DNA from 3 places in the Planococcus sp. PAMC 21323 genome. Region 3 is predicted to be linked to each of the others. Evidence: riboswitches for the same ligand, from Rfam matches in the RefSeq annotation. Region 3 holds a riboswitch; each other region holds the start of a gene.

Region 1 (4,997 bases), 830 kb from region 3:
TTTACGCTGACTTTTGAAAAAGGGAAAATAGTTAATGCACATGCAGAAACGGGACAAGAACTTCTTAACGAAATGATTAGTGCAGATGAAGGAGCGGCGTATTTAGGCGAAGTGGCATTAGTGCCGCATCATTCACCGATTTCCGATTCAAATATATTATTTTACAATACGTTATTTGATGAAAATGCCTCGAATCATTTAGCAATTGGCGACTCTTACCCAACCTGTTATGAAGGTGCTCATGATTTAGAGCGCAATCAATTAGCGGCAATTGGATTAAATACGTCAATTGTTCATGAAGACTTTATGATCGGCAGTAGCAGCATGGATATAGATGGCGTTAAGGCAGACGGTTCAAAAGAGCCTATTTTCCGAAACGGAAACTGGGCATTCTAAGAGGTGATAGCAATGAAGAAGTATTGGATTTCAGCTTTAACTGGATTGCTTCTTCTTAGCGGAACAGTTCAGGCAAAAGCTATGATAAATGCTCCTATAAATTACGTGGCAATCGGCGATTCTTTAGCAGCCGGACAAACGCCCACGCGAGAAATAGACAGTGGTTACACAGATTTAATCTCGCAAGAACTTATGCGTAATCAGTCGGTTGCATTCTATTCCAAGAATCTTGCATTTCCAGGTTTCACAACAACTGATGTGCTAGCCAGCATCAAAACAGATGAGTCAGCGAAAATGTTAGCAACTGCAAATCTTATTACCATATCAGCAGGCGCAAATGACTTATTGCGCTTAGTACAAAATGATCCGACGCAAGGGTCTTTGTCTTTCCAGCAACGTCAAGTAGATTTTGCTCTTAATGAGGCACGAAAGAATATGGAATCTATCTTAACAGAGCTTTCAGAGCAATCGCCAAATGCCGCTGTTTATGTAATGGGATATTATTTTGCTTATCCACATGTCCGTGAGACGCAGAAAAATGGAACGGGCAAGCAACTGGATCGACTAAATGAAATCTTAAAGCAAACAGCTGAAAAAGCAGGAGCTGTTTTTGTTTCGGTAGATGAATCTTTCGGTGATGATGCTGAAAGCAAAATCCCGAACCCTGCTGATGTTCATCCGAATCTAATTGGTTATCAGACGATGGCAAATGCATTCTTCAACGAATACCAAGAGGCATGGAGCGTAGAGGATTTTGAGTTACCACCGCCAAATCCATTGTCTTTTGAAGAAATTATGGAAGCAGAAGACCAAGAAAGTCCAGAGAGTCAAGAGAGTCGTGATGCTGAAAAAACAGCACAAAGGCCATCAGATCGAAGTGAAAATAATTATTTGGCATTGAGAGAAATGTTGCCTTATAGTTAACAACCTCAATTTAACTTTAAACATGAAAAAGCGGTCCGGTAAACATACCGGACCGCTTTAATATTAGCGTTTTTTACTACGAGTAGTAGATTGTGTTGACGTAGTTTGCGTTGTTTTGCCTTGTTTTCTTTTGTTTAATACTTTACGAATTATCGGATATGCGATAGGTCCGTATTTAATAGCGGATTTTAATAATCTTCCTAGAGCCATTTAAATCTCTCCATTCATAAGCTTGATATTCTTTAGTTCCCCAAATGTAGTAGAAGCAAACCTATTTAGTATTTTGTGCGTGAGATAGCAAAATATTTTTATAAGCATGAACACTTGAAATCAATACATACTCAGCATTGCCATGCCAGTCATCTCCTGTTGGACCAAATTCAATCGCTCCTTTTCCACCATTTATCGCAGCATAATAACGTGTATCAGCAGCCCCATGCTGACCAAATAAAATTGCTTCTTGATCGGTTGTTGAGAAAATTGCTTTTTGTAAGCTTTGAATATATGGATTTTCTTTTGGTGTTGTTAATGCAGGCGTAGAACCCGAAGCTTTGTATTCCATATCTACTCCAACTGTGTCGGCCACACCGGCTAATTGGCGGACAATTTCATCTTTATCTTGTCCTGGCATAAAGCGAATGTCATATGACATTTCACAAATTGCAGGGACTACATTGTAACGATCACCTGCGTTTATAATAGGTAAGTTTACAGAAGGTTGATCATAGTATTCAGTTGACTCTTTTCGGAAAGGTAAGTCCGCAATCCCTTGATGAAATTTCATAGCGGATTCAATGGCATTAATACCTTCCCAAGGCCGGCTACCATGAGCAGGTTGCCCTTTAAAAGTCATGTCCATTCGCAGAATACCTTTAGATTGCAAACCAATTTTTAATCCAGTTGGTTCTCCACAAATAACAAAATCACCATGGTAGCCTTGTTCAACTAACCATTTTGAAGTGTTTCGTCCACCAATTTCTTCGTCTGTCACGATATGTAATTGTACGTTACACGTTAATTTTGAACCATCGAGTTCGACAAAAGCTTGCATCATTGCGGCGACACCAGCTTTCATATCAGCAGAGCCTCGTCCATATAAACGATCCTGTTCTTCTACCGGTAAAAATTGATCTTCGTTACCCGGCACAACATCCACATGTCCATTCCATACAATTGTTTCAGTGCCTTGACCTTTAGCTGCGGTCAACATTAGATACCCATTGTTGTCATGTATGGTAACATCTGCACCTTTATCTTTTAGCCAGTCTGCACAAAATTGCAGAGCCTCGTTTGCGCCTTCTTTCGTATCGCTTTGAATTTTAATCAGATTTTTTAATAGTTCAATCATTATTTAATCGGCAGACCTAAAACCCGGCTGCCTTCACCACCTTTCGACTTTTGTTTCTAATCCTTACTTTACCCTACGAATGCATGTTAAAACAGCCTTGCTAAAAAGTAGCTGCTTGTGTACAATACAAATGAAAGTCAACTATTTGTATACACCACAAGGGGAGCTTTAGCTGAGAGTGAACATCCGTTCTTACCCTTTGAACCTGTAAGTTAACACTTGCGCAGGGATGTGGATAGAAACCGGCCCTTACAACGGCGCCAGGCTCTGTCCTGGCGTCGTTTTTAATATGGTTTTATTCACGGCCCTTCTGGTGATGTGCACAACACATAAGGAGGAAGTCATGAGAAACAAAAAAGTATTATTAATGATGGAAATCGCAATTTTTGCAGCTCTTGGATTTGTTTTAGATTTTATATCGTTCAAGATGCCACAAGGTGGTTCAGTTAGTTTAGTAATGATTCCAATTGTCTTAATCGCTTTTAGAAGAGGAGTTGGAGCAGGTGTTTTAACTGGCCTATTGGTCGGCTTACTACAAATTGTTTCTGGCTTTATCTCAGTAACTCCTTTATCGTTTGGTTTTGTTGTTATGCAAGTGATATTAGATTATCTATTAGCATACGGCGTAGTAGGACTAGCTGGCGTTATGCGTGCAAAATATTTGCACCATGCGGAATCGAAACAAACAAGAAAGATGCTTATCGCTATTGTGTCGGGTGTTCTCATAGCATCGGTATTGCGTTATATCGTACATGTAGTCACAGGAATACTGTTCTTCGGCATGTTTGCTGAAGGCAATGTGGTGATTTACTCTGCTGTTTACAATGCCACGTATATGATTCCTGTATTTTTACTTGCAGCCTTTGTGTGTTCAGCGCTTTTTGCAGCTGCTCCGAAATTGGTGAATGCAGAAGCTTAATAAGGAAAGGCTGTCTTCGGGCAGTCTTTTTTCTATTTATCGCAAGAAGAAATCCAAACAGGACGGAAGCCTCTGTTTTAATTTTGTGGTATAATTCTTGAATAGAAAAGCTTGAAAGAAGGGTATTTAATGATTGCAACTACTGAAAAAGATATTGAAATGTTAAAAAAAGCTGGCCAAATGGTCGCTGAAATTCGAGAAAAGATGAAAGCTGCAACAAAGGCTGGAGTCACTACAAAAGAAATTGATGAATTGGGCGGTAAATTATTTGCAGAACTTGGTGGCGTATCTGGACCGAAATCAGAATATGATTTTCCGGGATATACATGCATCAGCGTCAATGAAGAAGTGGCTCACGGCATTCCAGGGAATCGTGTAATCCGAGACGGAGATATCGTGAATATTGATGTTTCTGGTTCATACGAAGGATACTTTTCCGATACAGGAATTTCGTTTGTAGTCGGTGAAGGTCATGACGAGAAAGAAAAAATTTGTGCCGCAGCAGCATCTGCTTTTGATCGTGCAATGACGAAAGTTAAAGCAGGAGCAAAACTTAACCAAATTGGTAAAGCAGTTGAACGCGAAGCAAAAGAGCAAGGCTTGTTCGTGATCAAGAACTTGACGGGACATGGCATTGGTAAATCGCTTCACGAGGCCCCTCAGCATATTCTAAATTATTACGATGCCTGGGAAACAACGATATTAAAAGAAGGCATGGTACTAGCAGTAGAGCCTTTTATCTCTCAAAAATCAGAACATATTATTGAGTCAGGTGATGGCTGGACATTTATTACACCAGATCAATCGTTAGTTGCACAAATCGAGCATACCGTTCTTGTCACAAAAGGTGAGCCGATTTTGCTAACAAAATTGGACAACTAACCCATTTTATTACACCAATTAAAAAACCTGCGAACAACTCGATTATACGAGCTTGTCCGCAGGTTTTTAATTCATTAATGTTCGTTTTTTTATGAGCAAAATACCTGTTAAAATTACACCACTTAAAAAAAGAGAAGCAGTTGTTACTAACATTTCATCAGTTCCATGTTTGATAGCAATTCCGATAAATGCCCAAATAAAGACTAAAGCAAAAGGAATGTCCATATGATGAAAGCGAATATGCAAAGCAAGTGCGGTGGCGACAGTTAACATAATGACTGTCCATAATTGATCACTCAAACCCCAGCCACTCCAATTATAATAAGTTAAAACGAAACTGATATTGGCAATAGTTGCTACGCTGATCCATCCTAAATTAATCGAAATTGGTAGGCGCTCAGTTAACGATTTTTCTGAATTTCCATATTGTAAATATAGGAAGATCAAGGCAATTAAATAGCCTAGCATTGCAATGATTGATGAGGCAAAAAACTCGTAATGCCACAATAGTAGCCAACTGATATTAAA
Region 2 (4,997 bases), 1.2 Mb from region 3:
CCGTTAAAGATCCCTCTCCCTTTTCACGCAGTTGAAAGTGGGTAATGCCTCCTTCGAGCGCTCTCTCTAATACGACCAAAGGGTCTCTTGCTCCTGAATTTTGAGAACCCATTACAAAGTAAATTGCTGGTTTATTGGAAAACCTCAATTTTATTTACCTCCGTTTTTTCGTGTCTTCTCAGTTGATAAGCCCCGTGATTTGTAGGACCATGACCGTTACCAATATTCAATGGATCGCTGAGCGCTGCTTGGATAAACTCCTTCGCCGTCAAAATGGCCGCTGTTAGCTCTTGTCCTTTTGCGAGCTGTGCCGTTACAGCCGCTGCAAATGTGCATCCAGTGCCGTGCGTTTGGTTAGTCTCTATACGAGCAGATCGGTATACCGCTGTTTCCCTATTGATATGCAAAAAATAATCTTCTGCATAGTCTGGATCTGTACTATGGCCACCTTTAATGACAACCGATTGTGCTCCTAACGACAAAATATGTTCTGCTGCACGTCGTCGGCTAAAGACATCCGTAATAGAAATGCTCGTTAAAGCTTCTGCTTCCGGAATATTAGGTGTGACTAATAAAGCTAGCGGTAATAGATGGGTTTTTAATGCTTCTACCGCAGCAGGCTGCAATAAGTTCGCACCACCTTTCGCAATCATGACAGGATCTACAACTAAATTTCCCCAGCCAAACTGTTGAATCATTCTCGCTGTTTCTTGAATAATTTCTGGGTTAAACAACATACCTGTTTTCACTGCAGTTACGTCAAAATCACTGCCTATTGCCTCTAATTGAGTTTGAACAGCTTGCTTTGACATGGGATAAATCGCGCTAACACCCAGTGTATTTTGAGCAGTGACTGCGGTAATTGCTGAAGTCCCGTAAACGCCCAGCTCTTGAAAAGTTTTCAAATCCGCTTGGATGCCCGCTCCTCCTCCAGAATCTGAACCCGCTATAGTTAAGGTTTGTGGTGTTTTCTTCATACCGTTTCCTCCTGTAAAGAAATTCGTTTTTGTACTTCTTCATCTGTCAGGCTCGCTAATTGATTTAGAAAAGCTAGTTGAAATTCTCCAGGTAAATGTGCTTTTTGACTTGCTTGTTCACCCGCAATTGCGTAATCGCGTAAAACATCACAGGCGATTTCCACCGTTTTTTTAGTAGACACAGCAAGTCCAGCCGCAACGGCACTACTTAATAAACACCCTGTTCCTGTAACAGATGTCATCACCGGATTTCCAAAAGGAATTTCACGGACAACTTCCCCATCCGTCACGATATCTACAGGCCCTGTGACCGCTATGACTAATTTAAGTTTTTTTGCAGTGGTCATAGCCAGATTTTTAACGTCTAGAGAGCCTTCTCCGGCATCAACACCTTTTGACTGCCATTGTTCACCAGCTATCGCTGCGAGCTCTCCTGCATTGCACCGAAGCACATTTACGTGTACAGACTCTAAAATTTCACGGACAGCTTTTATTCGAAAGTCACTGGCCCCTGCTCCAACAGGATCTAACACTACTGGAATGCCTAATTGGTTGGCTTTTTTGCCAGCAATCAACATACTTTTAAGCGATTCCGTATGGAGAGTTCCGATATTTAAAGACAAAGCTTGTGATAAAGCAGCTAGTTCCGCCACTTCTTCAGGTGCTTCTCCCATAATCGGAGAAGCACCTATTGCTAATAGGCCATTTGCTTGAAAATTCGACACTACATGATTGGTGATGCAATGAACAATCGGTGCTTTTGCTTTTATTTGATGGAACACGCTACACACCTACTTTATCTACAGCGTCAATCGCCCAGGTTTCTTTTCTCCACGCTTGGTCCCAAAAGTTTAATTCGTAATAACTGCTCTTTTGGAAATGGTCTTTTAGTTCTTTGCGTCGTGCTTCTGGTAATTCTTCCGCTAACCGATTCATCCGGTCAATTTGTTCGTTAACGAGTTCTCCAAATTCTTCGGACCCGTAAGTCTCAATCCAACGGTCATAAATCGGATGATCAGGTTTTGCATGTTTCAATCGCTCACCAATTTCGTAATACAACCAGTAACAAGGCAATATGGCTGCTAATACATCTGCTAGTTCCCCTGCAGATGCCCGGTACATGTGTGATACGTATGCGTAAGCAGTAGGAGAAGGTTCGAATTGGGACCAATCTTTTTCGGTCACGTCTAAAATTTTCATAAAGGATTGATGTAAAGACAGCTCAGCTGTGCTGGTATGTGAGGCGTGAATCGCAAAACGTTGTGTGGTTTCTAAATCTTTTGCTTTAGATGCACCCAGCGCCTGGATTTTCGCAAAATGCGATAAATAATAAGCGTCTTGCATGACATAAAAACGGAATATGTCGACCGGTAATGTCCCGTCTTCAATTCCCTTAACAAACGGATGATCAAAACTTGCCTGCCATAAGTGGTCACATTCTTTTCTTACTTCTTTACAAAAAGTCATTTCTCCATCTCCTTTTTTGTGCTTGTACACAAAATAAAAACACCGCTCCCCAGTGAAGGGAAGCGGCGTGTGCAGTCGATAAGAAAATAGCAGACGGTCCGCCACTTCCCTCCGCTGGTATGATCCAGATCAGGTTCAAAGGGTCCGAGCTTATGCTCGTCTCAGCCGATATCCGGCTCCCCTAGTGGTGTTTTTATTTATGTTTTCGACATCACTATATCATAGATTCTGATAATTCTATAGTCTTTACAAAGTTCTTTTTGGTATTTTTGGATAGAATTGCGTATACACATGACTAGCATGCTCTAAAATGTTACTTCATAAATACGGTAATATCATTTTCATTTTTCTCCACCAACTTTTCTACCAAGTTCATATAATCTTCCCCAAATTCCTCCATCCATTCGAGGTCACTAATATCTCCACTCCCTAATTTCTCCTCAAGATACGCATTGATGTAAGCATTTTGTTCGTTAATTTTTTTAGCGTATTGTGTTTGGAACTCCTCAGGTGACATATCTAGTTTTTTAGCTTGAGCTATAGCATATGCACGTACTTGCTTACTGCCGTCATCTTTTGTATTTTCAGGAGGAAGTTTTTCAAAATCATCATGGTTTTTTTCTCCCGTCAACTGAGCAGAAATATCAAGGTCCATTTCCTTTACCTCTTGTTTGATCAACTCTACTTGTATTGCTGAATCTAAATAATTTAATGCCGCATCATCAGGATATAGAAATCGTAAATCCCCTATTGTAATTTCGTGGTTGTTTACGATAGCGGCCACTTCATCGTCCTCGTATGTTGAAATTCCGCTACAACTAGCTAACATAGTCGATCCAAGTAAAACCGCTATGCACAGAATCTTTTTCAATCCCCCACTTCCTTTCCTAACGCATGATCAATAAACTTCTACTTATAGAGTTTATACGTTTTTAAGGTTCAGAAAGTTTCGTTAACTGAAAATAAGATCCTAATTTTTAACACAAAAAAACGCCCCTGAAAATTCAGGAACGCTTGAGTTTATTAAACTGTTACTTCTTTTTTATCTTTTTTAATTTGTTTGCTTCGTAATTGACCACAAGCAGCATCAATATCTGCACCTTGCTCGTGACGTACGCCACAGTTAATACCTTTTTTCTTTAATGCATCATAAAATGCACTGATTGCTTCTGGTGTACTTTGTTGATATTGATCGTGCTCATCAACTGAGTTGTATGGAATCAAGTTAACGTATGACAAGTGACGCTTATCTTCTAGCAATTTTGCTAATTGATGCGCTTCTTCCACATGGTCATTCACATCACGCAATAAAATATATTCAAACGTAATCCGACGGTTGGATTTCTCCAAGTAGTAATCGATAGAAGCCATTAACTTCTCGATTGGATACGCTTTGTTTATTTTCATAATACGTGTGCGTAATTCATTTGTTGGCGCGTGAATCGAAATTGCAAGGTTAACTTGCAAACCTTCGTCTGCGTAATCGTAAATTTTTGGTACAATCCCACTCGTTGATACAGTAATGTGGCGAGCTCCAATTGCTAAGCCTTTTTGAGAGTTGACAACGTTTAAGAAGCCCATCAAATTCGTATAGTTATCGAATGGTTCACCGATACCCATAACAACGATATGACTTACACGCTCGTCTTTTTGTTGTGCATCAAAATGCGCTTGTACTTGCATAATTTGCTCAACAATTTCGCCCGCGTTTAAATCGCGGCTCTTTTTCAATAGTCCGCTGGCACAGAAACTACAGCCAATGTTACAACCAACTTGAGTGGTTACACATACAGAATTTCCGTATTTAAAACGCATCAATACCGTTTCAATCAAGTTGCCATCTTGCATTTGGAAAAGAAACTTAATCGTTCCGTCTGCAGATTCTTGTTTAACCGTTTCTTTTAACGTACGAATCAAAAAATTGTCTTCAAGCAGTTGAATGCATTCTTTCGAAAGGTTATTCATTTCCGCAAATTCAGTGACACGTTTAATATACAACCAATCCCATACCTGCTCCGCACGGTATTTTTTCTGGCCATTTTCTAAAAACCATTCTTTTAACTGGTCTATCGTTAATCCATAGATGGAATTTTTCATTTTAGAACCCTCATTTCAAATTTCACAATTGCTTATTATAATACTAAAAATAACGCTTGACAACAACTATTTTTGTTTAGACAGAAAAATCTGATTAAAAAACCGAGTTATATCAGGGGTTTAAGAATTGGCTTGGGTAAAAAGAAACGAATCTTCTAAGCTCAATTTCCTATTCAAGGAGGTGGAAATGAAAAAACCAGGCGCTTTTCGCGGACCTGGTTTTAGTGGATTATAAATTTATTGAACTCCACGGGTGCTCCCGCTTTTCTTGTCTAGCTCCGACTCTCAGATTCTAGGGTCATAAGCCACTCTAGCTGTGCGGCTGGAAACACGCCGCTGCGCCAGAGCGTCTTATGCCCGTCGAATCTACACGAGAGTCTCCGCTTTTCTTGTCTAGCTCCGACTCTCAGATTCTAGGGTCATAAGCCACTCTAGCTGTGCGGCTGGAAATACGCC
Region 3 (4,997 bases):
CAACGATCTCACCACGCTGCACAGAAAACGATAGTGGTGCCAGCAATTGCTTATTCTTGATTGTGACAGATAATTGCTCAACAGTTAAAGCTGTTTGTGGTTGAATTGCAGTTAAACGATCTGGAAATAAAATCGGTTGTTTTATTGTGAATAGATGATCTTCTTTGATAGATCCGTTTTCATTTAATTGGATTTCTCGGTCGAAAAAGTGACCCCAACTATCTAACCGATGTTCAACTGTAACGATAGTTAACTGAGTTTTAATCTGCAATTCTGTAAGCCAATCTACAAATTGTTTAGCTGTATATGGATCTAAATGCGACAAAGGTTCATCGAGTAACAACACTTCGGGGTCCATAATAAGCGCACAAGCTGTTGCAACCCGCTGTTTAATTCCTCCTGATAAAGATTGGATAATTGTGTGCCGTAAATGAGTAAGTCCAGTCAATTCCAGCACTGATTCGATTCGCGCATCCATATCGCCAAAAGGAACTTGCAAGTTTTCTAAAGTAAAAGCAAGTTCATCTTCAACGGTTGGCATGCAAAACTGAGAATCGGGATCCTGAAAAACCGTTGCAACGCGGTGATTGATCTCGCCAGGTGCATAATTTGTTGCTGATTTACCGAAGAGAAGGATGTCTCCATCTACTATGCCGTCACAATTATTGGGATACAAACGATTTAATAAATATATGAGGGTGCTTTTACCGCAACCACTTGCACCAGAAATGACGAGTTTTTCACCTTTAAATACGGTGAAAGAGATGTCTTTTAATGTTGCCATTTGATCTTCTGGAAATCGAAACGACAAATTGTTTAAAGAGAAAATCTCTTTACGCATTCACATCACCTTTATTCGAACGTGCAATGGCATATCCTCGCAAAGAACCTGTCGCAAGTAGAGCATCTCCGATATACTTACCACCGATTCCTGCGATGATGGCACCACTTAGCACGCGTATAGTAAACATTAATGCAACAAATGATGGATCAAGTGCAGCATAGCCTGAAACAAAGTAACCATATATAAAACTAAAAACCGCTGAACCGATACCTGCAAGCATCAATACCAAAATATTAAAATGTTTGTAGCCAGTTAATGCAAATGCTGCTTCTGCGCCAAGTCCTTGAACGACACCGGTTAAAATTAAGCGAGGTCCTACAGCGTTGCCAATTAACACTTCGATGGCAGCTGCCATGGTTTCTGATAGAAAAGCTGCGCCGGGTTTGCGGATGATGTACATGCAAATAATTGAAACGATAAACCAAATGCCAAACATCCATTCATATGCAAGTGGTCCAATAATCGCTGCCCAAATATTGGCAGCGTGAACAAATAATAAATAAACAATGCCAAAAACAACGGCAAATAACGACATTAAAACAACTTCTTTTAATTTCCACGTTTTAAGCATATTAAGCACCTCCATGAGATGGGCTATTAATGCTCATCGATACGGTCATGACTAAATGGCGGTGATCCTCTGATCGTGCATTTGTAAATGCATCTTCATAAAAAGCAAAGACGTCGTGAATATCACCATGAATGCCACTCGCATAATGCATCGAGTCGTTAAAAACGCCTAACTGTTTAGCACGGTCCACTTCGCGGTAAATCACGGCCATATAATCAGGGTTGTTCATTGGGTACAGCGCAAATTGCGAAGAAACGTATTGTTTTGTGTCGTCGGTGTTCAATAACATATCGTCTTTTTCTAAAAAGACATCACCTGACGAATCACCCGGACAGCCGATTGAAAAGGTACCAGATAAGGCGACGTGTTCGCCAGTTTTTGCTGCATGTAAGGCTAGAGCTTTAGCAACGTTAAAAACGTGAATTTGTTTGCCACGAATAACAGTTGAGACATCATCTGTATGCATCCATACGTTTGAAGTGTCTGTTTCGTTTAAAGCTCCTTTTATTACGCTAATAAAATCTCCTGTCATCGGATGTAACGAAAAACGAAATCCGACGATTGGGCTAGTGCCGCATTGCAATGGTTCCATGTAAAACTCCTCCTTAAAAATGTGCACAAAAAAGACCGCATCCGTGAAGATGCAGCCATAATCTACAAATAATCAAAAAAGGAATTATTTCAGAAATGCGCCGCACTTCCTCACGCAGGTATTATCCTGATCGAGTTTTGAGGGATCGAAGCTTGCGCTTGCATCTCAGCCAAAGTGGGCACCCCTAGTGCAGAAAACGGTATGCGGTTTTTGTGTTCGGGTTGTTCCCGATGAGTTTAGTGTAGAGGAAGTGGAGAGGGATGTAAAGAGTGAGTCAGAAAAATATCCAGAGTGTAGAAGATTGAATGGGGTCTGGAAACGCTTCGGCCGCTTTGGGCATGGCTCTCGCACTAAGCCTGGAAATGCATCTGTCTTAGTGGTTCGCCTAGCCCATGGACGCGCCAGCGCTAAGAGAGTTACTAGGAGAAACGTCGGTTCAGTCCAAATAATATTATATGATGAAAGTGAAGTAAATATAAAAAATGGGAAGTGAAAGTTTGGGTTTCACTTCTCATTTTTATTAGTTTTTGTGTAATTTAACCATTAGTTTTACTACTAGCTTGCAAAGTGCTTCGAACAATAGCAGGCCGCGTTAATGAAAATAGAGCGCAGCCAAGTGCAATAAGAACAATAATGGCGCCGACATAAGGCATGCTTGAAACTGAACCAGTTTGTGATAATGCGATACCACCGATTGCAGAACCTAGAGCAATTCCAACTTGGAGAGCTGAGTTATTAAAACTTTGCTGAACATCTGAAGTTGCTGGGTCTATTTCGATTAAATAGCTTTGCTGAGGCGGAGCTAAACTCCAGCTAAGTGCTGCCCATATAACCATAACTGGTAAGAATACGACTAATGAAAACGTGCTGAGTGGTAGTAAAAATAATGAAACGGCGAAGGCTGAAATAACGATGATAATACTTTTTTTCGAACCTATCCAATCTGATAACGCGCCACCGATCGCGCCACCGCTAACTGCTGCAATACCAAACAATAAATAACAAACACTAACCCAGAAGGAGTTTAAGTTAAGAATGGTTTCAAGAAATGGTGTGAAATAAGCATAGACTGTGTAATGTCCCGCAAGCATAAACATTGTTGCGAGGTGGGCAGTTCCGATTTTTGCACTAGCAACGGCTCTGAGTTGTTGCTTTAATGGTACTGCTGTACCTCCTGGAATTGGTTGTATATAGAGCGCAATCAATACCATCGAACCGATCGAAAGTAATGCGATGCCAAGGAAAATAACACGCCATCCGAACAAGTCTGAAATGACAATACCAATTGGCACGCCAAGAACGAGTGAAGAACTGATACCCATGAAGATGAAGCCAATTGCTTTGGCACGGTAAGGAGGCTCAACAATTTTTGCCACAATAGTAAGCGATAATACAACGATAAGTGCAGTGCTTGCAGCGGTTAAAACACGTGAAATCATCATCCAGGTAAAATCAGGACTAAAATAAGTCATGATGTTTCCGAGGAAAAAAATGAACATCGCAATCAAGTACACTTTTTTACGTTCAAATTTGCTAGTCGCAACAAGCAAGATAGGACCTGCAATGGCAATAATCATCGCAAAAACGGTAATTAACTGACCAGCTGAGCTTAGAGATACATCAAACTCTGCAGCGATTGTCGGCAAAATTCCTCCGATAATTAGTTCGACAAGTCCCACAGCAACTGTGGATAAAGCTAAAATATACACTTTTAAATTCATTGCTTTTAACGCTTCCTCTCTTCTTTGCATTTGTAATAGATTTAAGGTTTGTTAAAAACACAAAAAAATCCTGATTACAAAAAACGAACAAATCGTTTTCTGTAATCAGGATTTTGAGGTTCCTGGTAGAGACCCCTAAGCCATATTCTTAGGGTTATACAGATGCATATAGTTTATTTCTTAGGAAATCTTACTATAAACAAAGTTTTTCTGCAAGTGCGGTAGAGCATTAGTATCAATACTGTTGTAAAATATTAGTAATGTTAAAAACTTGGATTTAAAAAGTGGTATTAATCGGATAAGGAGGATAGCGATGCCAGAAGGTTGGAAGTTAAAAGAGGGAGCAGCTACTTATAGTTCTGTTTCAGACGATGAGGTATGGGCTGTATGCATGAAAGTATTGTCTACTCAGTCGGTTAAAACAACTTCTTATAAGTACGCATTGTTGAGAGCTATTCTCGAAAACCTTTATAAAACGAATGATAATCTAGAGTTAAACTTTAGCCAAATAGCAGAGTCTTTTGCCAGGTTGTACTGGAATTTAGTTGTTCGAAATGGCTATTCTCAAGGGCATCAAACGAGTATTGAGAAGGTGTTAATGGAATTCGAACTTGAGTTTTCTATTCCAGAAGGGGTTTCTTTTGACGGGTTACAAAAAAAGCAACAAGAAGAATTGATTCGTCGTATAGAAATTAGTATTTTACGTAAATATGTTGTAGGTGCGCTGTACGAGGATACGAATGGAGTATTATACGGTTTTTCTAAAAAAAGTCGTTTAATAGGTTTGACTCCAGCAAGCTATGAGTTTTTACTGAAATACCAAACAACTCTTTTTAAACTAATCAATTATGAATTGGCAAAGTTTTTAGAAAAGAAAAATCCGGATCTAACTCAAGGCATGTTACTGCATGAAATTGAAAACATTACGAAACGCGAGTCGTTAAAACAATTTCAGCAATTGATAGCCGAGCATTCTGGTGACCAGTGTTTTTATACAGAACAACCATTATTGAGAGCTCCACGGTCGATAGCGGTAGATCATTTTGTCCCTTGGAGTTTTGTTCATAGTGATGAATTGTGGAATTTTGTATTAACTTCTTCGAAAATTAATTCTCGTAAGGGCAGTAAACTTCCTGCGGAGCGGTACTTGGGTAAATTGCATGAGCGAAATCTCTTGTTCAAACAAAGTGGCAATGTTTATGTTAAGCAATATATGGACAACTACAGTTTCCATCAATTCGAAAAACTTTATCATTATGCAGAGTTAAA

The links. A riboswitch is a leader RNA that binds a small molecule or an ion and turns the genes downstream of it on or off. The one in region 3 is predicted to bind thiamine pyrophosphate.
Region 1: another riboswitch for thiamine pyrophosphate. It lies ahead of thiT (energy-coupled thiamine transporter ThiT); the one in region 3 lies ahead of PLANO_RS08170 (YkoF family thiamine/hydroxymethylpyrimidine-binding protein).
Region 2: another riboswitch for thiamine pyrophosphate. It lies ahead of tenA (thiaminase II); the one in region 3 lies ahead of PLANO_RS08170 (YkoF family thiamine/hydroxymethylpyrimidine-binding protein).

The regions. Positions count from the first base shown of each region.
Region 1 covers NZ_CP009129.1:791,548-796,544, forward strand. The annotation lists gene PLANO_RS03900 (aminopeptidase) at 1-396, shown strand, start outside; gene PLANO_RS03905 (SGNH/GDSL hydrolase family protein) at 409-1,320, shown strand; gene PLANO_RS16055 (hypothetical protein) at 1,384-1,530, opposite strand; gene PLANO_RS03910 (M20 family metallopeptidase) at 1,592-2,668, opposite strand; TPP riboswitch at 2,818-2,915, shown strand; gene thiT (energy-coupled thiamine transporter ThiT) at 3,012-3,587, shown strand; gene map (type I methionyl aminopeptidase) at 3,717-4,469, shown strand; gene PLANO_RS03925 (V-type ATP synthase subunit I domain-containing protein) at 4,536-4,997, opposite strand, start outside.
Region 2 covers NZ_CP009129.1:2,815,074-2,820,070, forward strand. The annotation lists gene thiE (thiamine phosphate synthase) at 1-148, opposite strand, end outside; gene thiD (bifunctional hydroxymethylpyrimidine kinase/phosphomethylpyrimidine kinase) at 132-977, opposite strand; gene thiM (hydroxyethylthiazole kinase) at 974-1,759, opposite strand; gene tenA (thiaminase II) at 1,761-2,444, opposite strand; TPP riboswitch at 2,534-2,637, opposite strand; gene PLANO_RS13900 (hypothetical protein) at 2,758-3,315, opposite strand; gene rlmN (dual-specificity RNA methyltransferase RlmN) at 3,468-4,541, opposite strand.
Region 3 covers NZ_CP009129.1:1,618,211-1,623,207, reverse strand. The annotation lists gene PLANO_RS08180 (ABC transporter ATP-binding protein) at 1-841, opposite strand, end outside; gene PLANO_RS08175 (ECF transporter S component) at 834-1,415, opposite strand; gene PLANO_RS08170 (YkoF family thiamine/hydroxymethylpyrimidine-binding protein) at 1,417-2,007, opposite strand; TPP riboswitch at 2,098-2,203, opposite strand; gene PLANO_RS08160 (MFS transporter) at 2,544-3,728, opposite strand; purine riboswitch at 3,811-3,910, opposite strand; gene PLANO_RS08155 (HNH endonuclease domain-containing protein) at 4,042-4,997, shown strand, end outside.